Regions from separate parts of the Bradyrhizobium sp. FW305-F6 genome, predicted to be linked through region 1. Evidence: predicted binding sites of a transcription regulator. Region 1 holds the regulator's gene; each other region holds the start of a gene.
The links. Region 1 encodes PhoB, which activates phosphate uptake and scavenging genes when phosphate is short. Its sites were predicted from a motif close to TGTCATNNANCTGTCAT; they were not measured.
Positions count from the first base shown of each region.

Region 1 (9,814 bases):
ACTATGTGATCCTGACCGACCAGCCGGGCGAAACGTCGTGGCCGATCACGGGTGCGACCTTCATCTTGATGCACAAGGATGCGACCGACAAGGCGGCATCCCAGGAAGCCATCAAGTTCTTCAAGTGGGCGTTCGAGAAGGGCGACAAGATGGCGGAGGAGCTCGACTACATCCCGATGCCCGACTCGGTCGTGAAGCAGATCGAGAAGACGTGGTCGTCGGAAATTAAGAGCTGATTGCACCGTCGCGAAGCTCGCGCCCCGTATTTCCGGGGCGCGAGTGAAGCGAGAGAGCCCGGAGCCTTCGAGATTCCGGGTCCGTTGGGAGTATCTCCCATCGGGCCGCGCACCTCGCGGGCCCGGTTAAACTTTCCCGAGCGCGCGGGACAGATTGTCGACATGACCGCCTCTATTGGCGGCGTGTATATGGCGTGACGTAAAATAGGGGATCGGCGTGGCTGAGATGGCTGTCGAGAGCAATGTAATTGATGCTGCCGGACCGTATGACCGCGCCAAGGCGTTGAGCGCGTTCAAGCTGGGTGACGTCACCTTCTACTGGATCACGCGGCTTTCTGCGATCTCGGTGCTGCTCATTCTCGGCGGCATCATCATTTCGCTGATCGTGGGCGCCTTCCCGGCGATCAAGGAATACGGCCTGTCGTTCCTGTGGACGCAGCGTTGGGCCCCTTCGGCCGATCCGCCTGTGCTTGGCGCGCTCGGGCCGATGTACGGCACGCTCGTCACCTCCTTCATCGCGATGCTGATCGCCATTCCCGTCGGTCTCGGCATTGCGATCTTCCTCACCGAGCTCTGTCCGCAATGGCTGCGCCGCCCGATCGGCATGGCGATCGAACTGCTCGCCGGCATTCCCTCGATCATCTACGGCATGTGGGGCTTCTTCGTGCTGGGCCCGTTCCTGGCCAACACCTTCCAGCCATTCATGATCAGCGTGTTCGACGGCGTTCCCGTGCTGGGCGCGATCTTCGCCGGTCCCCCGTCCTATCTCAGCCTGTTCAACGCCGCGCTGATCCTCGCCATCATGGTGCTGCCCTTCATCACCTCGATCTCGGTTGACGTTTTCAAGACGGTGCCGCCGGTGTTGAAGGAAGCCGCCTATGGGGTCGGCTGCACCACGTGGGAAGTCGTCCGCAGCGTGGTGATCCCCTACACCCGCGTCGGCATCATCGGCGGCGTCATGCTGGCGCTGGGACGCGCGCTCGGCGAGACCATGGCGGTGACCTTCATCATCGGCAACTCGTTCCGGATCTCCTCGTCGATCTTCGCCCCGGGCACGACGATTTCGGCGGCGATCGCCTCCGAGTTCGCCGAGAGCGACGGCCTGCACCAGTCCGGCCTGATCCTGCTCGGTCTGCTCCTGTTCGTGCTGACGTTCTTCGTGCTCGCAGCCGCCCGATTGATGCTGATGCGCCTCGAAACCAAGGCCGGGAAGTGAAGCCATGAACCCGATCTATGCACGCCGCCGCCGCGGAGACATCATCATTCGCGGTCTCTGCATCGCAGCCGCCGCGTTCGGCGTCACCTGGCTCGCGCTGATCCTGGTCACGCTGTTCTACAACGGCCTGGCCGGGCTCAGCTTCCAGGTCTTCACCGCCGACACGCCGCCGCCCGGATCGACCGAGGGCGGCCTGCGCAACGCCATCGTCGGCTCGTTGATCATGACCGCGATCGGCGTCGGCATCGGCGCGCCGCTCGGCATGTTCGCGGGCACCTATCTTGCCGAATACGGCCGCAACGACAAGCTGACCTCGGTGATCCGCTTCATCAACGACATTCTCCTGTCGGCGCCTTCGATCATCATTGGCCTCTTCATCTATGGCGCGGTGGTGGTGCCGATGCGCGGCTTCTCGGCGATTGCAGGCGCGTTGGCGCTCGCCGTCATCGTGATCCCGGTCGTGGTGCGCACCACGGAGGACATGTTGCTGCTGGTGCCGAATCCGCTGCGTGAAGCCGCCAGCGCGCTGGGACTGCCGCGCTCGCTGGTGATCAAGCGCATCGCGTATCGCGCGGCACGGGCCGGCCTGATCACCGGCGTGCTGCTCGCCACCGCACGCGTCGCCGGCGAGACGGCGCCGCTGCTGTTCACTGCGCTCTCGAACCAGTTCTTCAGCCTGGGCCTGGACAAGACGATGGCCAACCTGCCGGTGACCATCAACAATTTCGTGCAGAGCCCCTACGCCTATTGGAAGCAGCTCGCCTGGAGCGGCGCGTTGTTGATTACCCTGACCGTGCTTGCCCTTAACATTGGCGCGCGCATCATCGGCGCCGAGAGGACTCCGAAATGAGTGAAATGTCTGTTTCCGTCAGTGCGCCGACCGTTCACCCCGGCTCGCAGCCGCTTCCCGAGGCGCCCGCCAAGGTCACGGCGCGCAACCTCAACTTCTACTATGGCGATCACCACGCGCTGAAGAACATCAACCTGGTGCTCGGCGCCAACCGCGTCACGGCCTTCATCGGCCCGTCCGGCTGCGGCAAGTCCACCCTGCTGCGTATCTTCAACCGGATGTACGATCTCTATCCGGGCCAGCGCGCGGACGGTCAGCTGTTGCTCGACCAGACCAACATCCTCGACCCCAAGCTCGACCTCAACCTGCTGCGCGCGCGCGTGGGCATGGTGTTCCAGAAGCCGACGCCGTTCCCGATGACGATCTACGAGAACATCGCCTTCGGCATCCGTCTCTACGAGAAGATCTCGAAATCCGAGATGGACGGCCGGGTCGAGAAGGCGCTGCGTGGCGGCGCGCTGTGGAACGAGGTCAAGGACAAGCTCAACGCCTCCGGCCTCTCGCTCTCCGGCGGTCAGCAGCAGCGCCTCTGCATTGCCCGCACCGTCGCGGTGCGGCCCGAGGTGATCCTGTTCGACGAGCCCTGCTCGGCGCTCGATCCGATCTCGACCGCCAAGGTCGAGGAGCTGATCCAGGAACTGTCCGAGAACTACACGATCGCGATCGTCACCCACAACATGCAGCAGGCGGCGCGCGTCTCCGACAAGACCGCCTTCATGTATCTCGGCGAGCTGATCGAGTTCGACGACACCAGCAAGATCTTCACGTCGCCGACAGACCGGCGCACGCAGGATTACATCACCGGCCGGTTCGGCTGAGGAGACGGAACATGGGTTCTGAACATACCGTAAAGGCCTTCGACAGCGACCTCCAGGAACTCACGCGCCTGGTCGCCGAAATGGGCGGCATCGCCGAACGCATGATCGTCGATTCCGTCGACGCGCTGATCCGCCGCGACGTCCCGCTCGGCCAGCGCGTCGTCGCCACCGACACCGATATCGACACGCTGCAGAAGCGCATCGAGGAGCGCGCGGTGCTCACGATCGCCCGCCGCCAGCCGATGGCGGTGGACCTGCGCGAGATCGTCGGCGCCATGCGCGTCGCGACCGATCTCGAGCGCATCGGCGACCTCGCCAAGAACATGGGCAAGCGCGTCGCAGCACTGGAGACGGACTTCCACCCGCTGAAGCTGTTCCGCGGCCTGGAGCACATGACCGACCTCGTGCAACAGCAGGTCAAGTCGGTGCTGGACGCCTATGCCGCGCACGATTTGCCGGCGGCGATGGCGGTGTGGAAGGGCGACGAGGAAGTCGACGCGATCTGCACCTCGCTGTTCCGCGAGCTCCTCACCTACATGATGGAGGATCCGCGCAACATTTCGTTCTGCATCCACCTGATGTTCTGCGCCAAGAACATCGAACGGATCGGCGACCATGCCACCAACATCGCCGAGACCGTGTTCTACATGATCGAGGGCCAGGCGATCACCGACAAGCGGCCGAAGGGCGACATGACGACCTTCGCCACGACGATACCGAATACCTGAAGACCTTAAGGAGCGACGACACCATGGGCGCACGCATTATGGTGGTTGAGGACGAGGAAGCTCTCACAGAGCTTCTTCGTTACAACCTCGAAGGCGACGGCTATGACGTCGAGACGGTGATGCGCGGCGACGATGCCGATACCCGCCTCAAGGAGCACATTCCCGACCTGATCGTGCTCGATTGGATGCTGCCGGGCCTGTCGGGCATCGAGCTGTGCCGGCGCCTGCGCACCCGCCCGGAGACCAAGCAGCTGCCGATCATCATGCTCACCGCGCGTGGCGAGGAGAGCGAGCGGGTGCGGGGACTTGCGACCGGCGCCGACGATTACATCGTCAAGCCGTTCTCGGTGCCGGAGCTGCTCGCCCGCGTGAAGGGCCTGCTCAGGCGCGCCAGCCCCGAGCGGCTCGCCACCGTGCTGGCCTATGGCGACATCGAGCTCGACCGCGACAAGCGCCGCGTGGCACGCTCGGGCCGGCCGATCGACCTCGGCCCGACCGAATATCGCCTCCTGGAGTTCTTCCTGGAGCATCCCGGCCGCGTGTTCTCGCGCGAGCAGCTGCTCGACAGCGTCTGGGGACGCGACATCTACATCGACGAGCGCACCGTCGACGTCCATATCGGCCGCCTGCGCAAGCTGCTCAACCTAGGCCGCGAGCAGGACCCGATCCGCACCGTCCGCGGCGCCGGCTACGCGCTGGACGATCGCTTCGCGAAGGCGGAGCAGACCTGAGTTTCTTGATCTCGGATTAGCGAGCTGCGGCTTCAATCTCGCCGTCATCCCGGGGCGCGCGCAGCGCGAGCCCGGGATCCATAACCACAGGACGAGGTTTGGCGAAGACTCGGAATGACCATCTCGCGCAACGACTGCGCCCTGTGGCTATGGATCCCCGCCTTTGCGGGGATGACACCGAGTTACTGGAGCCGTGATCGCTTCACGACTGCCATCAGGTAGATTAACGAACTCACCGCGTGCCCGGCTTTGGTGCTGCGCGGCGCCGGTCCGCTGCGGGCTGATAGGCCACGCGCGAATGCTGGGCGCAATAGGGCAGGCCGGAGAGCGCCTTGCCGCCGCAGAAGAAGAAATCCGGGCTCGAGGGATCGCCGACCGGCCAGTGGCAGGTCGCCTCGTTCAATTCCAGCAGCGACAGCCGCTGGCTCATCGGCACCACGTTGTCGTAGGTGACAGGCTCTGCCTCCACCTCGACCTCGAAGGCCTGCGCCAGCGCGGTGTTGCCGCGCGCGACGGGCCGCGTCACCCGCATCATGTGCTGCGCGGGCCGCGCCTTCCGCGGCCGCGGCGCTGCCGATGACGGGCTCTTGGCGCGACCGGACAGGCCGAGCCGGTGCACCTTGCCGATCACGGCGTTGCGGGTCACATTGCCGAGCTCCGCCGCGATCTGGCTGGCCGAAAGTCCGGCCTCCCAAAGCTTTTTCAGCTGCTCGACGCGATCATCGGACCAGGTCAAAACCGTCATTGCACCCTTTCCCTCGCTGCGCGCCTGCCATCCTGGGGCCTTCGCAGCGAATGCCTAAGCCGTGAAAAACCCGTGCCGCCAGAATCCCTTAAGGCTCGCCGGGCGCGCTCAAGACGCCCGAACGTTACGCCGGTACATGAGGACTCTTGGGATCAGAACTGCTGCACGAGATGTCGTATCTGACAGTCCAAACGCTACAATATGGCGTGACTCTCGCGCAAGAGTCCGCAGACTCGCTTCCACATGTTCCGTAGTGAAAACCCCGCAAAATCGGCACCGCAAGACTACGGATTCAGCGTTTCGCGAGGCTTTCCGGGTGGCATTGACACCCGTCTTGCCAAGCATAAGATAGTGCCACGTGCCGCCCTTAAAAGGCGGCACGTTTCGTTTTCCGGGGCCGGTCAGTGGTGCGTTGCGCAATGCGCGCGTCATACCGTCCGCAACATTCAAGTGGCCGTCATGACTAACAGCGCAGCGCCGCATTTGCTCCCCGTCTTCGCCAGGGCCGACCTCGGTTTCGAGCGTGGCGAAGGCTGCTGGCTGATCGCCACCAACGGCGATCGCTATCTCGATTTCACTTCGGGCGTGGCGGTGAATGCGCTTGGTCATGTTCATCCGGAGCTTGTCAAGGCCGTGCAGGAGCAGGCGACGAAGCTCTGGCACATGTCGAACCTGTTCCAGAGCCCGGACGGCGAAAAGCTCGCGGCGCGCCTTTGCAACGAGAGCTTTGCGGACTTCGTCTTCTTCTGCAATTCCGGCGCGGAGGCGCTGGAAGGCGTGATCAAGCTGGTGCGCCACCATCACTTCTCCAAGGGGCATCCGGAGCGCTATCGCCTCATCACCTTCGAGGGCGCCTTCCACGGTCGCACGCTGGCGACGCTCGCTGCGACCGGATCTGCAAAATATCTCGAGGGCTTTGGTCCGCCCATGGACGGCTTCGACCAGGTGCCGCATGGCGATCTGGAGGCTGTGAAGAAGGCGATCGGCCCGCACACCGCCGGCATTCTCATCGAGCCGATCCAGGGCGAGGGCGGCGTTCGTTCTGCGCCTGCCGGCTTCCTGAAGGCGCTGCGCGAGCTCTGCAACGAGCGCGGCCTCCTGCTCGCCTTCGATGAGGTGCAGACCGGCATGGGCCGCACCGGCGATCTCTTCGCTTACAAGCGTACCGGCGTCACACCCGACGTGATGTCGCTGGCCAAGGCGCTCGGCGGCGGCTTCCCGATCGGCGCGGTGCTGGCGACCGCGGAGGCGGCCGCCGGCATGGGGCCCGGCTCGCACGGCTCGACCTTCGGCGGCAATCCGCTCGCGATCTCGGCCGCCAATGCCGTGCTCGATGTCATGCTCAAGCCCGGCTTCTTCGACCATGTGCAAAAGATGTCGCTGCTGCTCAAGCAGAAGCTCGCCTCCGTTGTTGACCGACACCCCGGCATCGTCAGCGAGGTGCGCGGCGAGGGGCTCTTGGTCGGCATCAAGGCGGTGGTGCCCTCCGCCGATCTGGTTGCGGCGTTGCGCGCCGAAAAACTGCTCACCGTCGGTGCCGGCGACAATGTCGTGCGCTTCCTGCCGCCTTTGATCGTCACTGAAGCCGAGATCGAGGACAGCGTCATCAGGCTCGAACGTGCCTGCACTGCGATCTCGTCCAGCCAGACCAAGCGGGCGGCAAGCTGATGAGCCAGACGCCCAACAAGACCCCGAAGCACTTTCTGGACATCAACGAGCTGCCGTTGTCGGAGCTCAAGCGCATGCTCGCGGCGTCCTCCGCGATGAAGGCGAAGCAGAAGGCGCAGCAGCCGGTCAAGCCGCTCGAAGGCAAGACGCTGGCGATGATCTTCGAGCGCCCCTCAACGCGGACCCGCGTCTCGTTCGACGTCGGCATGCGCCAGCTCGGCGGCGAAGCCATCATGCTCACCGGTGCCGAGATGCAGCTCGGCCGCGGCGAGACCATCGCCGACACCGCGCGCGTGCTGTCGCGCTATGTCGACGCCATCATGATCCGCATCCTCAATCACGACGCGTTGCTGGAGCTCGCGGCCAACGCCACCGTGCCCGTTATCAACGGGCTGACGCGACGCTCGCATCCCTGCCAGGTGATGGCGGACCTCATGACCTATGAGGAGCATCGCGGCCCGATCGAGGGCAGGACGGTGGCCTGGACGGGCGACGACAACAACGTGCTGGCGTCCTGGGCCCATGCTGCCGAGCGCTTCAAGTTCCAGCTCAATGTCGCGACGCCGCCGGAGCTCGCGCCGAAAAAGGCGATGCGCGACTGGATCAAGGCGACCGGCGCGCCGATCGTGCTCGGCACCGATCCGGAAGCCGCCGTGCGCGGCGCCGATTGCGTCGTCACCGACACCTGGGTGTCGATGGGTGACAAGGAGGGCGAGCATCGCCACAACGTGCTCAAGCCCTACCAGGTCAACGGCAAGCTGATGTCGCTGGCCAAGCCAGATGCGCTGTTCATGCATTGCCTGCCTGCGCATCGCGGCGAGGAGGTCACCGATGAGGTGATCGACGGCCCGCAATCGGTCGTGTTCGACGAGGCCGAAAACCGCCTGCATGCACAGAAGGGCATTCTGGCCTGGTGTTTCGACGCAGTGAAGTAGGTGCGCTGGAAGCCCGGCTGCGGCCTCACAAGCAATTGTCGTCCCGGACAAGCGCAGCGAAGCGAAGCGCCGATCCGGGACCTCCGCGCGAGCGCTTGCGCTCGTCGCGAGAGCCACAGGATTGAGTTTGGCGATGACTCGGAGTTGTCATCTCGCGCAATAACGTCACCCTGTGGTTATGGGTCCCGGGCTCGCGCTTTGCGCGCCCCCGGGACGACACTGAGTTTGAGGTTCCCCACGCCCCTTCCATTTCCGCCCTCCGACCCCAGATAATGCGCCATGGTTTCCCAATCCCCTGACATGAAAGCCGGGCCTGAAGGCCCGGTTCGCGCGCCATCCGCGGTTCCGATCGACGATGCCGTGCTGCCTTACGAGGTCGACGCGCTCGACGTGCGCGGGCGACTGGTCCGGCTCGGCCCGGCGCTGGACGACATTCTCACCAAGCACGATTATCCCGCGCCGGTCGGCAAGCTGCTCGGCGAGGCCATCGTGCTGACGACGCTGCTCGGCTCGGCGCTGAAATTCGAAGGCCGCTTCATCCTCCAGGCCCAGACCGACGGTCCGGTGTCGTTCCTGGTGGTCGACTACAATGCGCCGGACCATCTGCGCGCCTATGCCCGCTTCGATGCCTCGCGGCTGGGCACGGCGAGGGATTCCGGCACGCTGCTCGGACGCGGTCATCTCGCCATGACCATCGACCAGGGTCCGGATATGAGCCGATACCAGGGGCTGGTCGCGCTCGACGGGGGCAGCCTCGAAGACGCCGCCCACGAATATTTCCTGCGCTCCGAGCAGATCCCGACGCGCGTGCGCCTCGCGGTCGGCGAGGAATGGCGCTCGAACGACGGCGGCAAGCATCGCTGGCGCGCCGGCGGCATGCTGATGCAGTTTCTGCCGAAAGCGCCGGAGCGCGCGCGGCAGGCCGACCTGCATCCCGGTGATGCGCCTGAAGGCACCGAGGTGCACAGCGTTGCCGAGGACGACGCCTGGGTCGAGGCGCGCTCGCTGATCGAGACCGTCGAGGACGTCGAGCTGATCGATCCCGAACTCTCGGGCGAGCGGTTGCTGTTCCGACTGTTCCACGAGCGCGGCGTGCGCGTGTTCAATCCGCAGGCGCTCGAGGCGCGGTGCTCCTGCTCGCGCGATGCGGTCGCCTCGATGTTGAAGAGCTTCTCGCCCGACGATCGCGCCGCAATGGTCAAGGACGACAAGGTCGTCGTCACCTGCGAGTTCTGCTCGTCGGTCTACCAGTTCACGCCGCACGAGGCGGGCGTGGAGGACGCCTAAGCACTCGTCCTTCGCTGACGCCGCCACCGTCAGAAGAATTCTAAAGAGCCGTCCCCACAAACCTGCGTGCTCTCTCGACGCAGGGCAATTTCGGCGTGTATCATCCTGTCCAATTGGGGCTGGGGGATACGATGCGAATTGTCTTGGGCGTGCTTGCTGCGTTGTTGCTGTCGGTCGGTGCGGCGCCCGCCGGCAAGGTGGTCGCTTCCGGCCGGCCGCTGATGCTCTATCAGGCCTCCGCCACCAATCCGGATTGCACCTCCGCTGGTACGGTCGTGCTGCGGGTCGCACAGGCGCCCGAGCACGGCAGCGTCAAGATCCGCAACATCGGTGTGTTTCCGCGTTTCGCCGAGAGCAATATCCGCAGCGTCTGCAACCGCCGCCGCGTGCCCGGCGTCGAGGCCGTCTACACCTCGCAGCGTGGCTATCTCGGATCGGATACCGTGGTGCTCGAGGCCCTCTTTCCTGCCGGGCGAGGCGTTCGGATGGTGTTCCCGATCCGCGTGATGTGAAGAACGGCTCGGTGGACGACCGAAAATGTGGGCGTGCTGCGCTTGCCGCCAGAGCGGCGGGTCAGTTCAGCACGCGCTTGCTGTCGGG
Region 1 covers NZ_JBYSYD010000002.1:1,704,859-1,714,672, reverse strand. The annotation lists gene pstS (phosphate ABC transporter substrate-binding protein PstS) at 1-236, shown strand, start outside; gene pstC (phosphate ABC transporter permease subunit PstC) at 463-1,452, shown strand; gene pstA (phosphate ABC transporter permease PstA) at 1,457-2,302, shown strand; gene pstB (phosphate ABC transporter ATP-binding protein PstB) at 2,299-3,120, shown strand; gene phoU (phosphate signaling complex protein PhoU) at 3,132-3,848, shown strand; gene phoB (phosphate regulon transcriptional regulator PhoB) at 3,872-4,579, shown strand; gene AC3WLX_RS19465 (GcrA family cell cycle regulator) at 4,812-5,324, opposite strand; gene AC3WLX_RS19460 (aspartate aminotransferase family protein) at 5,784-6,992, shown strand; gene argF (ornithine carbamoyltransferase) at 6,992-7,927, shown strand; gene AC3WLX_RS19450 (Hsp33 family molecular chaperone) at 8,207-9,214, shown strand; gene AC3WLX_RS19445 (hypothetical protein) at 9,346-9,726, shown strand; gene apaG (Co2+/Mg2+ efflux protein ApaG) at 9,788-9,814, opposite strand, start outside.

Region 2 (9,814 bases), on a different contig from region 1:
GCACCGCGATGATGCCCATGGTCTTCTGCGCGTCGTTGCCGCCGTGGCCGAGCGAATAAAGCGAGGCGGAGGCGAATTGCAGGATGCGGAAGGCGCGATCGACCGCGAACGGCGTCGAGCGCACCGAGGCCCAAGACACGATCGCCACCAGCATCATCGCGAGCAGGAAGCCGACGAGGGGCGAGAGCACGATGGCCAGCACCGTCTTGGACAGGCCGCTCCATACGGCCGCGGAAATGCCCGCCTTGGCCAGGCCGCCGCCGACGAGGCCGCCGATCAGCGCGTGCGAGGACGAGGACGGGATGCCCAGCGCCCAGGTCACGAGGTTCCAGACAATGGCACCGACGAGCGCGGCAAAGATCACCTGCGCGTCGACGACCGCGGGATCGATGATGCCGGTGCCGATGGTCTGGGCGACGTGCAGGCCGAACACCAGGAAGGCGATGAAATTGAAGAAAGCGGCCCAGAACACCGCGTATTGCGGCCGCAGCACGCGGGTCGAGACGATGGTCGCGATCGAATTGGCGGCGTCGTGCAGGCCGTTCAGGAAGTCGAACAGCAGCGCGACGGCGATCAAGCCGACCAGGATGGGAAGACCCAGCGCAGCATCCACGGCGGCCAGCCTCAAAGTTGGCGCATGATCTCCGCGCAAACGCGTCTTGCGTTTGTCGCGAAGGAAAACCGCTGCACACTTTTCCGGATCATGCGCTAAACCTGCTCGATGACGATGCTGTTGATCTCGTTGGCGACGTCGTCGAAGCGGTCGGCGACCTTTTCGAGATGGTCGTAGATCTCGGCGCCGACGATGAAGTCCATCGCATTGCCCTCGCGATGCTTGAGGAACAGCTCCTTCAGCCCGATGTCGTGGAGGTCGTCCACCCGTCCCTCCAGCTTGCCGAGTTCTTCGGTGATGGCCGTGAGCATGGCGACGTTCGGGCCGATCGACTGCATCAACGGCAGCGCGCGCCCGACCAGATTGGCGCATTCGATCAAGAGCCCGCCGATCTCGCGCATGGGCGGCTCGAAGCTGCGGACCTCGAACAGCATGACGGCCTTGGCCGTCTGCTGCATCTGGTCGATGGCATCATCCAGCGACGTGATGAGGTTCTTGATGTCGCCGCGGTCGAACGGGGTGATGAAGGTGCGGCGCACCGCCGTGAGCACCTCCCGGGTGATGTTGTCGGCGTCGTTCTCGAACTGGTTGACGCGCTGGCAGTAAACCGGCGTCTCCTCGCCTCCGTTGAGCACGCCCTGGAGCGCAATCGCGCCCTGGATCACGGTCTGGGCATGCCGGTCAAACAGGTCGAAGAACCGCTCTTCCCTGGGCAGGAACGCACGAAACCATCGCATCATGGGGATAGGCTACCGGTTGGAAATGGCCAGGCCCCAAGGGGCCGTCACAAAACTGTCATAGACCATTTACGATCCGCGCGCGTGTCATCTCATGCCCGCGGAGCCGGGTCATCCACCGCTTTCAGATGGCCGCCAATCCGATTGTAAATCAGCTACTTAAAGCGACCGCCGGAAGTAATGCGCGATTTCTCCGACGACGCCGCGGCGGAAAGTGAGCACGCAGATCACGAAGATCGCGCCCTGGATCACCGTCACCCACTGGCCGAAGCCCGCCAGATATTGCTGCATGGCGATGATCACGAAGGCGCCCACCACGGGACCGAAAATGGTTCCGAGACCGCCGACCAGCGTCATCAGCACGACCTCGCCCGACATCGTCCAGTGCACGTCGGTAAGCGAGGCGTTCTGTGCCACGAACACTTTCAGCGAGCCGGCAAAGCCGGCCAGCGTGCCTGACAGGACGAAGGCAAGGAACTTGTACTGGTCGGTGCGGTAGCCGAGCGAGATCGCCCGCGGCTCGTTCTCGCGGATCGCCTTCAGGACTTCGCCGAACGGCGAGTTGATGATGCGGAAGATCAGGAGGAAGCCGGCGAGGAAGCCAGCCAGCACCACATAGTACAGCACCGTGGGCTTGGAGAGATCAAGGACGCCGAACATCAGACCTTGGGGTATGCCCTGGATACCGTCCTCGCCGTGGGTGAACGGCGCCTGGAGGTAGATGAAGTACAGGAGCTGCGACAGCGCCAGCGTGATCATCGAGAAATAGATGCCCTGGCGGCGGATCGAGATGTAGCCCGTGATGATCGAGAGCACGAAGGCCGCGGCGATGCCGACGAGAATGCCGAGCTCGGGCGGAAGCGCCCAGACCTTCAGCGCATGCGCGCTGCAATAGCCGGCGGTCCCCAAGAACATCGCATGGCCGAACGACAACAGGCCGCCATAGCCGATCAAGAGATTGAAGGCGCAGGCGAGCAGCGCGAAGCAGAGCGCCTGCATCACGAAGAATGGGTAGACGCCGGTGAAAGGTACCGCGGCCAGCAGCAGCGCCATCAGCAAGAACACGATCATCTCGTCGCGCACCGCGCGCGGGGCTGCCGGCAGCGTGTCGTCCGTCAGGGTTGTCATCTCAGGCCGCCCTTCCCGTCAATCCCGTTGGCTTCACCAAGAGCACCAGCACCATCAGCACGAACACGACGGTGTTGGAGGCCTCGGGGTAGAAATATTTGGTCAGGCCCTCGATCACCCCGAGCGCGAAGCCGGTGATGATGGAGCCCATGATCGAACCCATGCCGCCGATCACGACCACCGCGAACACGACGATGATAAGGTCGGCGCCCATCAGCGGCCGCACCTGGTTGATCGGCGCCGAAAGCACGCCGGCGAGCGCGGCGAGGCCGACGCCGAGCCCGTAAGTGAGCGTGATCATGCGCGGAACGTTGATGCCGAAAGCGCGCACCAAGGTCGGGTTTTCGGTGGCGGCACGCAGATAGGCACCGAGCTGCGTCTTCTCGATCAGGAACCAGGTGGCAAGACACACCACCAGCGAGAACACCACGACCCAGCCGCGGTAGATCGGCAGGAACATGAAGCCGAGATTCATGCCGCCCTTGAGTTGGTCCGGAATCGCGTAAGGCAGGCCGGAGGAGCCGAAATAGTTCTGGAACACGCCCTGGACGATCAGCGCGATGCCGAAGGTCAGCAGCAGGCCATAGAGGTGATCCAGCCCGGTCAGCCATTGCAGCATGGTCCGCTCCAGGATCATGCCGAAGACGCCGACGATGATGGGCGCCAGCAACAGCGCCCACCAGTAGTTGATGCCGCCGAGGTTCAACAGGAAATAGGCGACGAAGGCGCCCATCATGTAGAGCGCGCCATGGGCGAAATTGATGATGTTGAGCATGCCGAAGATCACGGCTAGCCCGAGACTGAGCAGCGCGTAGAACGAGCCGTTGATCAGTCCCACCAGTAGCTGAGCGTAGAGAGCCTGCATCGATCCCGCACCCGGTCCCTTCTATTCCTCAAAAACAGGCCGGTGCCGTCGCGCGCCGGCCTGCATCGTTCAACGTTACTTCTTCACCAGCGGACAGGCGCTTTCCGACAGCGGCCGGAAGGCCTGGTCGCCGGGCGTCGTGCCGATCAGCTTGTAGTAATCCCAGGGCCCCTTGGATTCCTCGGGCTTCTTGACCTCGAACAGATAGGCGGGATGGAGCTTGCGACCGTCCACGCGGATCGTTCCCTTGCCGAACAGCGCGTCATCCGTCGGCATCTCCTTCATCTTGGCGACCACCTTGGCCCCGTCATGAGGATTGCCGCCCATCGCCTCCAGCGCCTTGAAATAATGCAGCAGGCCCGAATAGACGCCGGCCTGCACCATCGAGGGCATCGCCTTGTTCTTCATGCGCTCGGAGAAGCGCTTGGAGAACGCGCGCGTGCCGTCGTTCATGTCCCAATAGAAGGTCTCGGTGAAGTTCAGGCCCTGCGCCACCTTCAGACCGAGCGAGTGCACGTCGGTGATGAAGAGCAGCAGGCCCGCAAGCTTCTGGCCGCCCGAAACGATGCCGAACTCGGCGGCCTGCTTGATGGTGTTGGTGGTGTCGCCGCCGGCATTGGCCATGCCGATGATCTTGGCCTTAGAGGCCTGCGCCTGCAGCAGGAACGACGAGAAGTCGGCAGTATTCAGGGGATGCTTGACGTTCCCGATCACCTTGCCGCCCGACTTCACCACGACCGCAGCGGTGTCGCGCTCGAGGGCGTGGCCAAAGGCGTAGTCCGCGGTGAGGAAATACCAGGTGTCGCCGCCCGCCTTCACCAGCGCCTGCCCGGTGCTGTTGGCGAGCATATAGGTATCATAGACCCAATGGACCGTGTTCGGCGAGCATTGCGCATTGGTGAGATCCGACGTCGCCGCACCCGTGTTGATCAGGATGGAATTCTTCTCTTTGACGAGGTTGTTCACCGCCAGCGCGACGCCGGAGTTCAGGACATCCATGAAGATGTCGACCTTCTCGACGTCGATCCATTGCCGAGCGATCGTGGAGGCGATGTCGGGCTTGTTCTGATGGTCGGCGGAGATCAGGTCGAGCTTCCAGCCCTTGGCAGCGAGCCCGGAATCCTCGATCGCCATCTGTGCGGCGACGGTCGAGCCAGCGCCACCGAGGTCGGCATAAAGTCCCGAATTGTCGGTCAGCACGCCGATCTTGATGTTCTTGTCCTGCGCGACCGCGCCGCCTGCCGCGCCGAGCGCCAGGGCCGTCCCAAGCAACATTGCCGAAATGCCGTGTCTCATAATCCGCCTCCCAATATCGCTTTAATGGATACTCTCAATCGTCCGCCTGCACGGCTACACACCAAGATAGGTGTGCAGCTTGTCCATGTTGGCGGCAAGCTCCGAATTGGAAAACCCGTCAATGATCTTGCCGTGCTCGACCACATAGTATCGGTCGGCCACGGTCGAGGCGAAGCGGAAGTTCTGCTCGACCAGGAGGATCGTGAAGCCCTCTTTCTTGAGCCGCGCGATGGTGTGGCCGATCTGCTGGATGATGACGGGCGCAAGGCCCTCGGTCGGCTCGTCCAGCATCAGGAAGCTCGCGCCGGTACGCAGGATCCGCGCGATCGCGAGCATCTGCTGCTCGCCGCCCGACAGCTTGGTGCCCTGGCTGTTCAGCCGCTCCTTCAGGTTCGGAAACAGCTCGAAGATCTGCTCGAGCGGCAATCCGCCCGCGCGGACCACCGGCGGCAGCATCAGATTCTCCCGCACGTCGAGGCTGGCGAATATTCCCCGCTCCTCCGGGCAGAAGGCGATGCCCATGCGCGCGATCCTGTCCGAGGTTGCGCGGATGATCTCCTGGTCGTTGAACTTCACCGAGCCGGTGCGCTTGCCGATGATGCCCATGATCGACTTCAGCGTGGTCGTCTTGCCCGCGCCGTTGCGCCCGAGCAGGGTGACGACCTCGCCCGCGTTCACGTCGAAGTTGATCCCGTGCAGGATGTGAGACTCGCCATACCACGCTTCGAGATTGCGGACTTGCAGGATGTTCCCGCCGGCAGCAGCCTTGGCCGGAGCCTCGGCGATCGCAGTGTCAGCCATGACCGGCTCCCAGATAGGCTTCCTTGACGCGCTCGTCCTTGGTGAGCTCGGAGTAATGGCCCTGCGCGAGCACCTGCCCGCGCGTCAGCACGGTGATGATGTCGGAGAGGTTGGCCACGACGCTCAGATTATGCTCGACCATCAGGATGGTGTATTTCGCGGAGATGCGCTTGATCAGCGCCGCGATCTTGTCGATGTCCTCGTGGCCCATGCCCGCCATCGGCTCGTCCAGCAGCATCATCTCAGGGTCGAGCGCGAGCGTGGTTGCGATCTCCAGTGCGCGTTTGCGCCCGTAGGGCATCTCGACGGCGGGCGTCTCGGCAAACTCGCTGAGGCCGACATCGCTGAGCAGTTCGCGCGCGCGATCGTTGAAACGGTTGAGGACGGACTTGGAGCGCCAGAAGTCGAACGACGAGCCGTGCTGGCGCTGCAGCGCGACGCGGACGTTCTCGAGCGCGGTGAGATGCGGAAACACGGCCGAAATCTGGAACGAACGAACCAGGCCCATGCGGGCAACGTCGGCCGGCGCCATCGCCGTGATGTCCTGACCTTTGTACAGGATTTTCCCGGCTGACGGCTTGAGAAACTTGGTCAAAAGGTTGAAGCAGGTCGTCTTGCCGGCCCCGTTCGGGCCGATCAACGCATGAATGCTCCCACGGCGAACCTTGAGCGCAACGTCGCGGACGGCGAAGAAGCCCGCGAACTCCTTGGTCAAGCCTTCCGTTTCGAGAATGAACTCATCGGCCAAACAGATTTCCCCCCTGCCCGCGCCGCGATGGCGACGCTGGGCTCTCCTTACACTTTGTATTTCAGCAGGCCAACCGGTCTCTCTACGACGGTGCCTCCCGCGAGGGGAATATGGCAGACATCGCAACGATTAGGCAATTCTTTGAGAAGCCAATCGCCAAGCATCCAGCGGCACCATTCCCTCTAAAGAGCTCTCGTGCCAACGCTTGACTTGTTCACTATTTGTTCTAATCTGCTATCAAGCTATGAAGCCTGGGGGCTGCACGTGAAGGCATCAGATCCGCTACCGTTCGCTACGTACAGACAAGTTCAAAAACCGTCTCAGCTTTCTGGCCAGCTGATCGACATCCGCCAATTCGCATTCCCAAACTACAAGCGCCCGCCAACCCAGCGCCTCTGTCTCCGCCAAGATGCGCAAATCTCGCGAAACATTCTTAGACAACTTGGCGCTCCAAAACGAGCGCCGGGTCTTAGGCAGGCTTCCCTTTCGGCATCCCGCGTGGTGATGCCAGAAGCAGCCATGGACGAAAATCACCTTTTTACGCGAACGAAAAATGAGGTCAGGAGTGCCCGGCAAACCCGCAGCATGCAGCCGAAATCTAAATCCCATGCCATGTACCAAGCGCCGCACTTTCATCTCGATCTCGGTATGCTTCGTGCGCACTCGCGCCATCTGACGACTGCGCTCTGGCGTGACGGGTTGATCTATCAACAGCTCAGACTCTGTCTGCGGCAAATGGAGCTTTTAGCTTAACAGACTTTGCGTCAGAGTGCAGCGCGATTGCTGAGTAAGGACACAAGAAGATTCGGCATCTTCATCGCACAACCTGGCTCATAATGATTTCTCTCGCTTCGCGTAACGCCGCGATTATTCAGATCTCCACTAAGAAGATGCAGGGAACACCATGAAGCCGCCCCGTTTTCGCACTCAACGGACATCGCCTGGAATTGCCGACTCCAAGAAGCTTAAGATCGGTGTGATTGATTTTTTCTGTGGCTCGGGCGGCGTTAGCGCAGGTCTCCAGGCCGTCACGGCAGGAGCAGAATTCCACATAATCGAAGGCATTGATACCGACCCACATTGTGGAAAAACCTTTGAACTAATGATTGGAGCGCCTTGCGTTAGGCTCGACATTAGAGAGCTCGCGGGAGATCCAACGCAGCTTGGTCAACGAATTGCATCGTGGAAGAGGGAGCGATTTGATCGTCTCCTTCTAATTGGATGCTCACCTTGCCAAGGTTTTTCAGCGCACAGAAAATCGATTCGCGGACAAGATGCGAGGAGAAGCCTGTTTCACGAATTTTGCCGGATCGCAGCCCAGATCAAGCCGGACGCGATCTTCCTGGAGAATGTTCCTGATCTTTTCTCCGCAGATCATTGGCGCCATTTCGCTGCGGGACGCCGAGAGCTAGCGAAGGCTGGATTGCACGTAAAAAGCGGAATTTACAATTTGGCGGGATTCGGTCTTCCACAAGAGCGATTTCGCGCCATCGTGATGGGCTTTAGGGAAGAATTTGAATTGCCTTATGCGCCGCTCCAGCCCGAACATTATCGAACTGTTCGTGATGCGATTGGGCATCTCCGACCGTTACGCTCAGGAGAGAAGGATCCGGATGATCCGATGCACGTCGCCTCAAATCACAGAGAAAGTACTCTCGAAATTCTTCGTCGTGTCCCAAAGAATGGCGGCAATCGTCCCGTTGGCGTTGGGCCCGCGTGCTTGGATAGGACCCGGAAGGCTCATGGCGGATACACTGATGTATATGGTCGGCTTTCGTGGAGCCGTCCTTCTGTAACTATCACAGCGCGGTGCAGGACGCCATCGTGTGGGCGTTTTGCGCACCCAGAGCAAGATCGAGGCCTGACTACGCGAGAAGCAGCGTTGCTGCAGGGATTTCCTGCCAACTATCAATTCAGCGGTCCATTCGATGATGGATTCAAGCAAGTCGGAAATGCCGTATCACCGCTCGTTTCCAAGAAATTTGGGGAATTCATCGCGAATCGGTTAGCTGGCAAACAGTCAAAGGATTTCTACCGGGGCGTCCCCCCTATCGCCGTCGAGAGCCCGGTTGGTCCTGGCTTTGCTGTAACGATCAATGGGATCAAACGACAAAGGGAGCGTGGTCGTGCTGCCGCTGAGGGTTAGCAATGCTTGTGCAATCGACCTGTTCTGCGGCGCAGGAGGTCTTTCATATGGACTTAGCCAGGCGGGCTTCTCGATTGGTGCAGCAGTTGATAACGATACGGTCGCAGTACGTACCTATACTGACTGTATAGGTAATCATATCGTCAACGCCGCGATCGAAGAGATCTCCGCGAGTGAATTGTTGCGGAAAGCCAACCTTGGCACAGGCGAATGCCTCCTTCTGGCCGGTGGCCCTCCGTGCCAGGGCTTTTCCCTTCAGCGACGCGGCGAGCGGGAAGATCCACGCAATGAACTGGTGCTGCACTTTGTGAGAATGATCGAGGAAATTCGGCCCCGATTTTTCCTCATGGAGAACGTTGGTGCCCTTATGTCAAAGCACGGACGCCCTTTTCTTCGCGAATTAGCCCTGAGAGCTTCCCGATTAGACTACGTAATTCACACCGCAATTCTAGACGCGGCCGATTTTGGTGTCCCTCAGTCGAGGCGGCGCGCATTTCTGGTCGGAGAATTTGTCCCTGACCTCAATTCAAAGTTTGTCTTTCCGCAGCCAACTACAGGTAAGCGCCGGCGTACTGTCCGTGACGCGATCGGCGATTTGCCCAGCCCACCTAGAGATGGAAGTCCGCACCCACAAATCGCGAACCACTATCGAGAAGCCAAATTATCCGCAATCAACCTGGAACGGATTCGCCACGTTCCGCCTGGTGGAGGGCGCGACCATCTTCCGTTGCGACTCCAATTGGCGTGTCATGTGAATAACCCAAGCCATAGGCACAAGGACGTGTACGGCCGATTGGCTTGGGATCAACCGTCGGTCACCTTAACAGCAAGGTTCGATAGTTTTACCCGCGGCCGCTTCGCGCATCCGATAGAGGACCGAAGCTTGACAATACGTGAAGGAGCGAGGATCCAGACATTTCCCGATTCGTTCATATTCTCTGGCAATCGCGAAGACGGAGCACGACAAGTAGGCAATGCCGTTCCACCCATGTTGGCTCAGCAGCTCGGGAGAGCGATAATGGAAGCGGCAGCCGCTCGTTGACTTATCCACGCTGGCCTCCGATTATCGGCCACGCGTGGGAGGAATCGATTGAGCTCTACAACTTTAGATGAAGGCTCGTTCATTGATGTGGACGAACCAGCGTTTCCGACGTCCGGAACCCAGGATTACGACCGGGCTCCTGATGGCACGCTGCGTTGGCCTGCGCCAGATCGCGATTCTCCGCAGCTAGGTGAGTTTACTGGGAAGTACACCCCCTCCACTGCGCTCGACGCTTTGTTGCGCATGGAAGGTCATCAGGGCCGCTCAGAAGATGAGGTCAAAAGCATAACCGGGATAGATCTTAAACGGCCCCGCCGGTGGCATAAGATTTTTGAACGGATGGCTATATTATACCCTGGTGAAGGGCGAACCCGGCTCGGTCGTCTCGGTCGAATTCTTCGTGACGCCTCGCGACCTGAGGGGATGCGTCTCATCTTG
Region 2 covers NZ_JBYSYD010000001.1:832,042-841,855, forward strand. The annotation lists gene AC3WLX_RS04105 (inorganic phosphate transporter) at 1-613, opposite strand, end outside; gene AC3WLX_RS04110 (DUF47 domain-containing protein) at 709-1,353, opposite strand; gene AC3WLX_RS04115 (branched-chain amino acid ABC transporter permease) at 1,510-2,478, opposite strand; gene AC3WLX_RS04120 (branched-chain amino acid ABC transporter permease) at 2,480-3,343, opposite strand; gene AC3WLX_RS04125 (ABC transporter substrate-binding protein) at 3,419-4,639, opposite strand; gene AC3WLX_RS04130 (ABC transporter ATP-binding protein) at 4,694-5,440, opposite strand; gene AC3WLX_RS04135 (ABC transporter ATP-binding protein) at 5,433-6,188, opposite strand; gene AC3WLX_RS04140 (very short patch repair endonuclease) at 6,471-6,860, opposite strand; gene AC3WLX_RS04145 (DNA cytosine methyltransferase) at 7,093-8,334, shown strand; gene AC3WLX_RS04150 (DNA cytosine methyltransferase) at 8,315-9,376, shown strand; gene AC3WLX_RS04155 (McrB family protein) at 9,425-9,814, shown strand, end outside.
Region 2: AC3WLX_RS04110 (DUF47 domain-containing protein) is a predicted target of PhoB. The motif match lies at 1,396-1,412, and genes of this name have one in related genera.

Region 3 (9,814 bases), 1.6 Mb from region 1:
CTCGCCTCGATCGAGGCCGCCTGCGGCCAGGCCCAGGCGATCGATCCCCGCGTCGAGCTCAGGATCGCATTCGATCTGCTCAAGGACCGGGTCGACCAGACCGACGGCGGCGGGGCGCCGCAGGCGGCGCCCGCGTCTCCGGTGCAGGAAGCGGCTTCACCCTTCGCGGAGGCTCCCGTCGAGCACGCGCCTGCGGCGATGGCGAGCGAGGCACCCGTGGCTTTTACGGAGGTGCGCGAAGAGATCTCAGCAGCTCCGGAACGCGATGCCGCCGTCGAAGCAAGCACCGTCGCTCAAACCGACGCCATGGCGGAGCGGGCGATGGACGCGGCTGCCGCACAGGAGATCGCGGCCGAAAGCCAGATCCCTGCCGAAGGCGCGCCGCTCGAAACCGTCGCACCTGATGATGCCGGGCTAGAAACCGTCGCATTCGAAGAGCCGGCCACTCAGCCGGAGGCCTTGCCCGAAGCAAGCGACGGGCTCTCGCTCGACGCCGCTGCCGAGGCCGAGGATGAAGCCATCCTCGACGCGATCGCGCTGGAGATGGCCGCACCCGATCCGGAGTTCGACGAGATCATCGTGCAGGCCGAGATGGAAGCGGCGGTTCCGGAGCCGATGGTTACGGAAGCCCCAGCGTCCGTCGCGGCCGAGCTACCGGAGCCGATCGCGCCTCAGCCCGTCGCCGTGCCCGTGATGGAAGAGCCCGCCGACGCGCCGATCGCAATGGACTCGCTGGCGCGACTCACCGACGCCATTGCGGAAGCCGCCGCCGAAGTGATGGAGCAGCAGGCCCCACCGATGGCGGCCGCAGCATCATCGGCCCCGACCGCAACGCTGCCGATGCCCTCGCCCCTGCCCGCCTCCATCGCCTCCATGTCCGACGCCTCGCTCGGCGCCACCATCCTCGCCAGCGGCATCCTGCAAAAACCGCGCGCCCCGGCCAACGACCCGCTCGCCCCGATCCGCCGCATGACCCAGGCCGAGAAGATCGCGTTCTTCTCGTGAGGAGGCGCTGCGTACTCACTTTCGTGTCCCGGACAAGCGAAGCGTAGATCCGGGACCCAAAGCCACGCCCTCGGCCGCAAAACTGGGCCCCGGCTCAGCAGCGCACCGCTTAAGAAGCGCTGCGCTGCGTCCGGGGCACGAGATCGTTGAGGCGCACACTCCCACCTTCCCGTCCTTGCGAGCGCAGCGAAGCAATCCAGAATCCCTCCGCGGAAAGACTCCGAATTGCTTCGCTGCGCTCGCAATGACAGCAGGCGCCGTCAGCTACTCCTCACCCGCAATTCCACACCGCACCGATCGGCGTGCGGGTCCAGCACGGGCCATAACTGCCGCCGTTGTAGCGGCCGCCGTTGAATCCGGGACGGCCGAAATAGTGCCACTCGCCGTCCCAGCGATAATATTGCGGAACCGGGTCGATGTACCAATGGCGCCGGTCGGCGCGCGACAGGCGCTGCATCGCGTCCTTCTGCTTGTAGAGCGGGATGCTGTTGCTGAGCGGCTGCCGATAGCCCGGCAGGAAGCCATAGCCTTTCCAGACCGGCTTGGGACGCTTTTGCGCGGCCTCGACGGGCGCGACGGCCGGCAGCAGCGACAGGATGATAGCAACGAATAGACACATAAGGCGAGACATGGGTTGATTTTAGACAGTCGGCCGCGAGAACGCCATTCAAATTCGAGTGCTGAATGAACGGGGCCATGCGCGGATCATCGTACGCGATGACCGCATCCGATTTGCACCAAGCGTGCGTCATCGAACGCGGCACGCTAGCTGATCACGCCCTTGCGGATCAGGAAGCAGCCATAGCCCCTGCTATCGCCAACCTGCACCACACCGAAGCTCGCTGCAGCCGCACGATAGAAATCCGAGCGCGAGAGCTTGCCGGGCGCGACGGCGAGCCCGGCGCCGCGCACGATCTCGGCCAGCACCGCATGCTGCACCTCGGGCACGCGGTCGGGACCGTCCACAGGCATCATCACGCGCACCGGATCGGGATCAAAATCGTCGAGCGGATAGACCGACATGATGGCGCGGATGGCGACCTCCATGCTCATGCCTGGCAGCTGGATCAGGCGCTGCGACGATGTGCTTTGCGCTATACGCGCCGCCGGATGGTTGGCGTCGACGACCGCGAGGTCGTCGCCGTGGCCCATGGAGGCGAGCAGCCAGAGCAGATCGGGCGTGAGGATGGGATCGATCGATTTCAGCATGTGGCGGAAGGTCCTCTCATCGATCGTTCACCATAGCAGGTTCCCGGCGTGATTCAGATCACGTCCACCGTCATGGTGACAGGGATCACGGTATTCAAACTCGAACGCAGCCAGGCTTGCTCGCAACCAATCTCGCATCGAGATCAGTGCCAGAGGAGCACGCCATGTTCCGCCTAAAGCCTTTCCTGATGACGGCAAGCCTGCTTGGAAGCCTGTTCGGCTTTACCTGCGGGCCCGTTTCCGCGCAGGTCGCGCCGGTCCAGCCTGCCCCCACTGCGCTGCAAGGCCCGGAGCAGCGGGTCGCGCTGGTGATCGGCAATGCGAACTACCGGAACGCGCCGCAACTGGCGAACCCCGACGACGACGCGCAATCGATGGCGCAGTTCCTGAATTCGGCGGGCTTCGAAGTGGTCGCCGCCACCGATCTGACCCAGGACGACATGCTCCGCGTCGTTCAGGACTTTTCCGCCAAGGTCGCCTCGCGCGGTCCGAACACGGTGGCGATGGTCTACTACGCCGGCCATGGCGTGCAGCTCGCCGGCGAGAACTATCTCGTTCCCGTCGACGCCAAGGTCTCCAGCCCGACTGAGCTCGTCAACAATTCGGTGCGCCTCGTCGACGTGATGTCGACGCTGGAGACGATCCCGAGCCGCATGCGCATCGTCATTCTCGATGCCTGCCGCAACAATCCGTTCCCCGAGGTCAACGACGCCGGCCGCGGCCTTGCAATCGTCGACGCGCCGAACGGCTCGATCGTCGGCTACTCGACGGCTCCGGGCACTGAGGCGCTCGACGGCACCGATGGTCACAGCCCCTACACGCAGGCCTTTCTGAAGGTCGCGCGCGAGCCCAACGTGCCGATCGAGCAGCTGTTCAAGCGTGTGCGCCTGCAGGTCAACCAGACCACCAGCGGCGCGCAGATCCCGTGGGAGAGCTCCTCGCTGACCTCAGACTTCACCTTCTTCGGTGACACCGCCGTCGCCGCCAACCGCGCGCCGGTGAAAGCGCCCGTGGTGCAGGTGGCTTCCAACCTGCCGAGCCGTTCGACGCGCCAGGCCTATGACTACGTCGTGTCCGAGGGCCGTCCGGAATATTATCAGGAGTTCATCCGGATGTATCCGCACGACCCGCTGTGCGACCACGTCCGCTGGCTGCTCAACAACATCCTGATCTCGCAGGCCTGGCACAAGGCGGTGCTCGCCAATTCGCCGGTCGCCTACAAGAGCTTCTATGACAGCTACGGCAACAGCCCCTATGCGCAGGTCGCGCTGAAGCTGCAAGCGCAGCCGAAGCAGATCCCCTTGATGCAGGCGACCAAGTTCCTGGCGCCGCAGACCATTGCCCCGACCATCAAGATTGGCAGTCTCGGCCAGCCCAAGTACATGCCGCTGCTGCAGCAGGGTAATGGCGCGCAGGTGAATGGTAATTTGCCGGTTGTGCAGAAACCGCTCGACGGCAAGGTGATCGGCAAGCTCGGCAATGGCGGTCAGATCGTCAATCTGCCGACCGGCAACAACAACCAGCCGAACCAGCCGTCGCAGACGCCGGGCAAGATCGTCACCCTGCCGGCGCCGACCAATACCACCAACAACGCTGGCGGCTCCGGCAAGATCGTGACCTTGCCTGCCACCAACACCACTCCGAATGGCGGCAACGCCAGGCCGGGCAAGATCGTGAGCATGCCGGTGAACGTCGGCAAGGGCGGTTCGACTGTCGACGTGAAGCCCGTTCAGACGCAGAACCATCCCATCCGCGTCAACAACGGCAACACCGGCATCGTCAAGCTCAACAACAACCCGGTGAACAAGGTGCAGATGCAAAACAACGTGCCGAACCACCGGCCGCAGCTCAACACGGTGCCGAGCCGCATGGTCAGCAGCAACAACAACTTCCGGCAGTCGATGAACCAGGCCCCCAGCATGAACAATGGCGGCAATCGCCGCGGCGGCTTCATGCGGTGATTGCGATGAGTCGCAAGACGAGGGGCAGAGCGTGACCGCTCTGCCCCGTCTTCATGTTTTTGTCATTCCGGGATGCGCCGCAAGGCGCAGGCCCGGAATCCATCGGGCGGCAGAGTTGGTGGATGAATGGATTCCGGGCTCTCGCTTCGCGAGCCCCGGAATGACAGCTACGCCACCAGCTCCGCGAACAATTCTGCATCGACATTGCCGCCGGACAGCACGATGACGACGTTCTTCCCCGTCACATCCAGGCGTCCCGCGAGCAGCGCGGCAAGGCCCACCGCGCCGCCGGGCTCCACCACGAGCTTCAGCTCGCGATAGGCGAAGGCGACGGCCGCGCCGACTTCCTTGTCCGACGCCGTGACGCCACGCGCGAGCAGCTTGCTGTTGATCGCAAAGGTCATCTCGCCGGGGATCAGCGCCATCAGCGCATCGCAGATGGTGCGGCCCGCCGGTGCGTGCGGCTCACGATGGCCAGCCGTCAATGACAGGCCGTGGTCGTCGAAGGCTTCGGGCTCGGCCACCACGATTTCGGCGCGCGGATAGCGCGCCTTGATCGCGGTCGCGACGCCCGCGATCAGGCCGCCGCCGGAGGCCGGGGCCACCACGATATCAGGGGCAAGACCGAGCGTCGCCATGTCCTCCGCAATCTCGCGGCCGGCGGTGCCCTGCCCCGCAATCACAAAGGGATCGTCATAGGGCTTGACCAGCGTCGCGCCACGCTTCTCGGCGATGCCGCGCGAGATCGCCTCGCGGTCGTCGCGGTCGCGGTCGTACAGCACGACCTCGGCGCCGTAGGACTTGGTGCGCTCGCGCTTGGACAGCGGCGCATCGGCGGGCATCACGATGGTGGCCTGCATGTCGAGGATCTTTGCCGCCGCCGCCACGCCCTGGGCATGGTTGCCGGAGGAGAACGCGACGACGCCGCCGGCGCGCTTGTCCTGCGGGATCGAGAACACCTTGTTGAAGGCGCCGCGGAACTTGAACGAGCCGGTGCGCTGGAGCATCTCGGGCTTCAGGAAGACTTTCGCACCGACGCGCTCGTTGAGCACGGGAAAGGACAACAGCGGGGTGCGGATGGCGTAGGGCGCGATCACGCGCGCTGCCGCGTCGATATCGGCGGGGCCGATCGGGAGGAGCTGTTCGGTCATGGCTGATGTTATCGCGGCCGATGAGGGCCGGGCAAGACACCTCCGCGAGAGGATCCTCCCGCTCAGGCCACCCGGAGTGGCTGTTCCGCCCCGATACGGCCGGGCAGCACCGCGCCGACCGCCGAAATGCTGTCGATGAAGACGCGCGCCGAGGCCTCCCAAGTACAATTCGCGGCGAATTCAACACAGTCCTGACGGCTGATGTCGAGTGCGGCGAAGCAGGCATTGCGCAGATCGTGATCGAGTGCGCCCACCGGCGCGCCGCCGATCACGTCGCGCGGGCCCTTCACCGGGAAGGCCGCTACCGGCAGCCCGCTGGCGAGCGCCTCCAGCAGGACCAGGCCGAAAGTGTCGGTCTTGCTGGGGAACACGAACACGTCGGCCGCCGCATAGATGTCCGCCAGTTCCTCGCCGTGCTTCTCGCCGAGGAAGATCGCATCGGGATAGGCCTCTTCCAGCGAGGCGCGCGCGGGGCCGTCGCCGACGACCACCTTGGTGCCGGGCAGATCGAGCGCGAGGAACGCCTCGAGATTCTTCTCCACCGCGACCCGGCCGACCGACAGGAACACCGGTGCGGGCAGGCAGAGATCGATCACGCGAGGATGGAACAGGGCCGTATCCACGCCGCGCGGCCACAGAACGACATTGTCGAAACCGCGCTCGGTGAGTTCGCGCGCAAGCGCAGGCGTCGCCGCCATCACGGCGCGGCTGGGGCTATGGAAGCGGCGCAGCGCCCGCCAGATCAGCGAGCCCGGTACCGGCACGCGGGCACGGACATATTCGGGGAAGCGGGTATGAAAGCTGGTCGTGAACGGCAGCCTGCGCTGGCGGCAATAGCGGCGGACCATCAGGCCGATCGGCCCTTCCGTCGCGATGTGGATGCTGTCGGGGCTTGCTTCCTCGATCAGCTTCGCAATGCGCGCCGGACGCGGCATGGCGAGCCGCACGTCGCGATAGCTCGGCATCGCAAAGGTGCGGAACGATTGCGGCGTCAGGAACGTGAATTCGACGCCGAATCCCTTGGCGGCGTCGGCGAGCTTGGTCAGCGTCCGAACCACACCATTGACTTGCGGGTGCCAGGCGTCGGTCGCGACCAGGATGCGCATCAGGCGGCCTCTGTCATGCAGCTCGGGCTGCAACCTGCGGAACCGCCGCCGGCTTCTGCAAATGATCCGCCCAGGTGATGATCTCGAAATGACCGTCGTCGTGCTCGACCAGCGCCGTGCAGCTCTCGACCCAGTCGCCGCAATTCATGTAGCGGATGCCGCCCTCGTCGCGGATCACGGCGTAGTGGATGTGGCCGCAGATCACGCCATCGGCGTCGTGCCGCCTCGCCTCGGCGGCGAGTGCCTGCTCGAACGCGCCGATATAGTTGACGGCGTTCTTGACCTTCTGCTTGGCCCATTGCGACAGCGACCAATAGGGCACGCCGAACAGGCGGCGGAAGAAGTTGACCAGGCGGTTCATCTGAATCGCGAAGTCGTACGCCTTGTCGCCGAGATGGGCGAGCCAGCGCGCGTTCTGCACCACGAGATCGAAGATGTCGCCGTGGATGACGAGATAGCGCTTGCCGTCCGCGCCGGCGTGAACCGTGTTCTCGACCACGTCGATGCCGCCGAAATGCGTGCCGTAATAGTTGCGCAGGAACTCGTCGTGATTGCCGGGGATGTAGATGATCTTGGCGCCCTTGCGGGCCTTGCGCAGCAACTTCTGGACGAGGTCGTTGTGCGATTGCGGCCAGTGCCAGCTCGATTTCAGCGCCCAGCCATCGACGATGTCGCCGACCAGATAGATGGTCTCGGCGTCGTGGTAGCGCAGGAAGTCGAGCAGAAGATCGGCTTGAGAACCGCGGGCTCCGAGATGAACGTCGGAGATGAACAACGTGCGAAAGCGCCGCTCAGGGCTCTCGTCACTCACATCGTAACTTCCCATGCGCCAGCCTGTAACAATGTCCCGTGACAGGGGGATGACCAACCCTTGAGGCGCCCTCAGATACGAATCAAACCTCGCCTCGCCCTCCCCGCGAATATCAGTCGCATGCGACAATCAGGCGACATGGGGTCGCAGGGGTGCGCGAGACCCCGGAGCCAGAGATGAACTCTTACCCTCCCCTGGAGGGGGAGGGTCGATCGCGCGCAGCGCGAGCGGGGTGGGGTGATCTCTCCTCTAGGGCACTGTCAGACGCGGAGAGGCCTTCACCCCACCCCGTCTCACATCTCGCTGCGCTCAATGTGAGCCGACCCTCCCCCTCCAGGGGAGGGTGAAACGGATCAGTAGAACCTGTGGAAATGGTGGATCGGCCCGTGGCCGTGACCGACGCTGAAGCGGTCGGCGGCTGCGATCGCGGCGCTGATCCAGGCCTTGGCATTGCGCACGGCGGTCTCCAGATCCTCGCCCTTGGCCAGCCCCGCCGCGACGGCCGAGGACAGCGAGCAGCCGGTGCCGTGGGTGTTGCGGGTGGCGATGCGCGGCGCGGCGAGCGCGATCACGGTGTCCGTGCCGACGAGATAGTCGATGCTCTCCGCGCCCTCGCCGTGTCCGCCCTTGATCAGGACCGCACGGCAGCCCAGCGCCAGCAGCCGCCGTCCCTGGCTTTCGATCTCCGCCTCGCTCGCCGCGACCTGTTCGTCGAGCAGCGCCGCGGCCTCGGGCAGATTGGGCGTGATCACCGATGCCAGCGGGATCAGCCTGGTGCGCAGGGCATCGACGGCTTCACTGGCGAGCAGGCGGTCGCCTGATGTCGCCACCATCACGGGATCGAGCACGATATGCCGCGGCTTCCAGCGCGACAGCGCGGCCGCGATCGCATCGATGCTGGCGACCTGGGCCACCATGCCGATCTTCACCGCGCCGACGTCGAGATCGGAGAACACCGCGTCGATCTGCGCGGTGACGAACCCGGCTGGCACCGCGTGAATGCCGGTGACGCCGCGCGTGTTCTGCGCCGTCAATGCCGTGATCACGGAGGCGCCGTAGACGCCGAGCGCGGCGAAGGTCTTCAGGTCCGCCTGGATCCCGGCGCCGCCGCTCGAATCGGAGCCGGCGATGGTGAGTGCGACCGGGGTCGTCATGACGATTTTCCGCGTTTTCGAGCCATCACCCGTCTTAGCAAGCTCGCGCCGAACCCAGCAAGCACGCTTGCTAAATCCGGCCGGTTTTGGCCTATTAGCCGGAAGACTACGCTTTCGGAGTGTCCGCGATGGTTCCTTTCTTCGTTCAGATCAAATGCAAGCTCGGCCAGTCCTATACGGTGGCCAATGCGCTTGCCGAAGCCGAAATCGCCTCCGAGATCTATTCCACGGCCGGCCAATACGACCTCCTGGTGAAGTTCTACGTCGACAAGGATACCGACATCGGTCATTTCGTGAACGAGAAGGTGCAGGTTCTGCCGGGCATCCAGGACACCCTCACCATCATCACCTTCAAGGCGTTCGGCACGGGCTAGCGTTGCGGCTCAGCTGCCTTGCTGGCGCTGGGGCGGTGTCGGTCCCTGCACCGGCCGAAGTGACTTCAGATACACGGCCATCGCGGCGCGGTCTTCCGCCGTCAGTTGCGCCAGATTCTTGATCACCGCCCGCATCGCGCCCGACGCGCTGTCGCCCTCGGGCATGTCGCCGGTCTCGAGAAAATCCGCGATATCCTTCTCGCTCCAGTTGCCGATGCCCTGCTGCGTGATGTTGGGCACCCAGCCCTCGCCTTCCGGATTGGGCCCGCCGGCAAAGCGCTGGCTGCCGATGATGCCGCCGAGCGCATTGCGCGGGCTGTGGCATTCGGCGCAATGGCCGAACCCGTTGACGAGATAGGCGCCGCGATTCCATTGCGGCGAACGTGCGGCGTCCGCGACGAACGGCGCAGTGTCCATGAACAGCTGTTTCCAGATGCCGAGATTGCGGCGAATGTTGAAGGGAAACGGCAGCGCGTGGTCGCGCACTTTGCCGGACACCGGCGGCAGCGTCTTCAGATAGGCAAAGAGGTCGCGGACGTCATCGATGCTGGCAAGACGATAGGACGTGTAGGGAAACGCGGGAAAATAGTGCGTGCCCGTGGGCGAGACGCCGCGCATCACGGCGTTGACGAAATCGGCCTCGCTCCAGCGGCCGATCCCATCGGCCGGATCGGGAGAAATATTGGGCCCATAGAAAGTCCCGAACGGCGAGCCGATCGCCAGCCCGCCGCCAAGCCGCAGGCGATCGGGCTGGTTGGGGGTGGCATGACAGGATGAGCAGCCGCCGGCGTTGAACAGTTCCTGCCCGTTGGCGAGGTCGGGGCTGCGGCTCGGCGCCGGCAAGGCCAGCACGGCCGGGGCGGTCAACCACCAATAGAGGGCGAACGCCGCGCCGGCGGCGATCACGGCGGCAAAAAGCGTTCGTAGCAGCATTCGATCATTCCATCGTGAGCGCGCGAACTTAAGGGTCATGTTGCGCCCGAGCCAACCACGAATATTTTAGACCGCCAGCTGCCATGCCGGAATAAATCGCATGACATACT
Region 3 covers NZ_JBYSYD010000002.1:117,384-127,197, forward strand. The annotation lists gene AC3WLX_RS11805 (hypothetical protein) at 1-1,005, shown strand, start outside; gene AC3WLX_RS11810 (hypothetical protein) at 1,277-1,636, opposite strand; gene AC3WLX_RS11815 (RbsD/FucU family protein) at 1,771-2,214, opposite strand; gene AC3WLX_RS11820 (caspase family protein) at 2,379-4,175, shown strand; gene AC3WLX_RS11825 (threonine/serine dehydratase family protein) at 4,343-5,326, opposite strand; gene AC3WLX_RS11830 (glycosyltransferase family 4 protein) at 5,389-6,432, opposite strand; gene AC3WLX_RS11835 (UDP-2,3-diacylglucosamine diphosphatase) at 6,446-7,258, opposite strand; gene thiD (bifunctional hydroxymethylpyrimidine kinase/phosphomethylpyrimidine kinase) at 7,597-8,397, opposite strand; gene AC3WLX_RS11845 (Lrp/AsnC ligand binding domain-containing protein) at 8,526-8,771, shown strand; gene AC3WLX_RS11850 (c-type cytochrome) at 8,781-9,704, opposite strand.
Region 3: AC3WLX_RS11835 (UDP-2,3-diacylglucosamine diphosphatase) is a predicted target of PhoB. The motif match lies at 7,282-7,298, and genes of this name have one in related genera.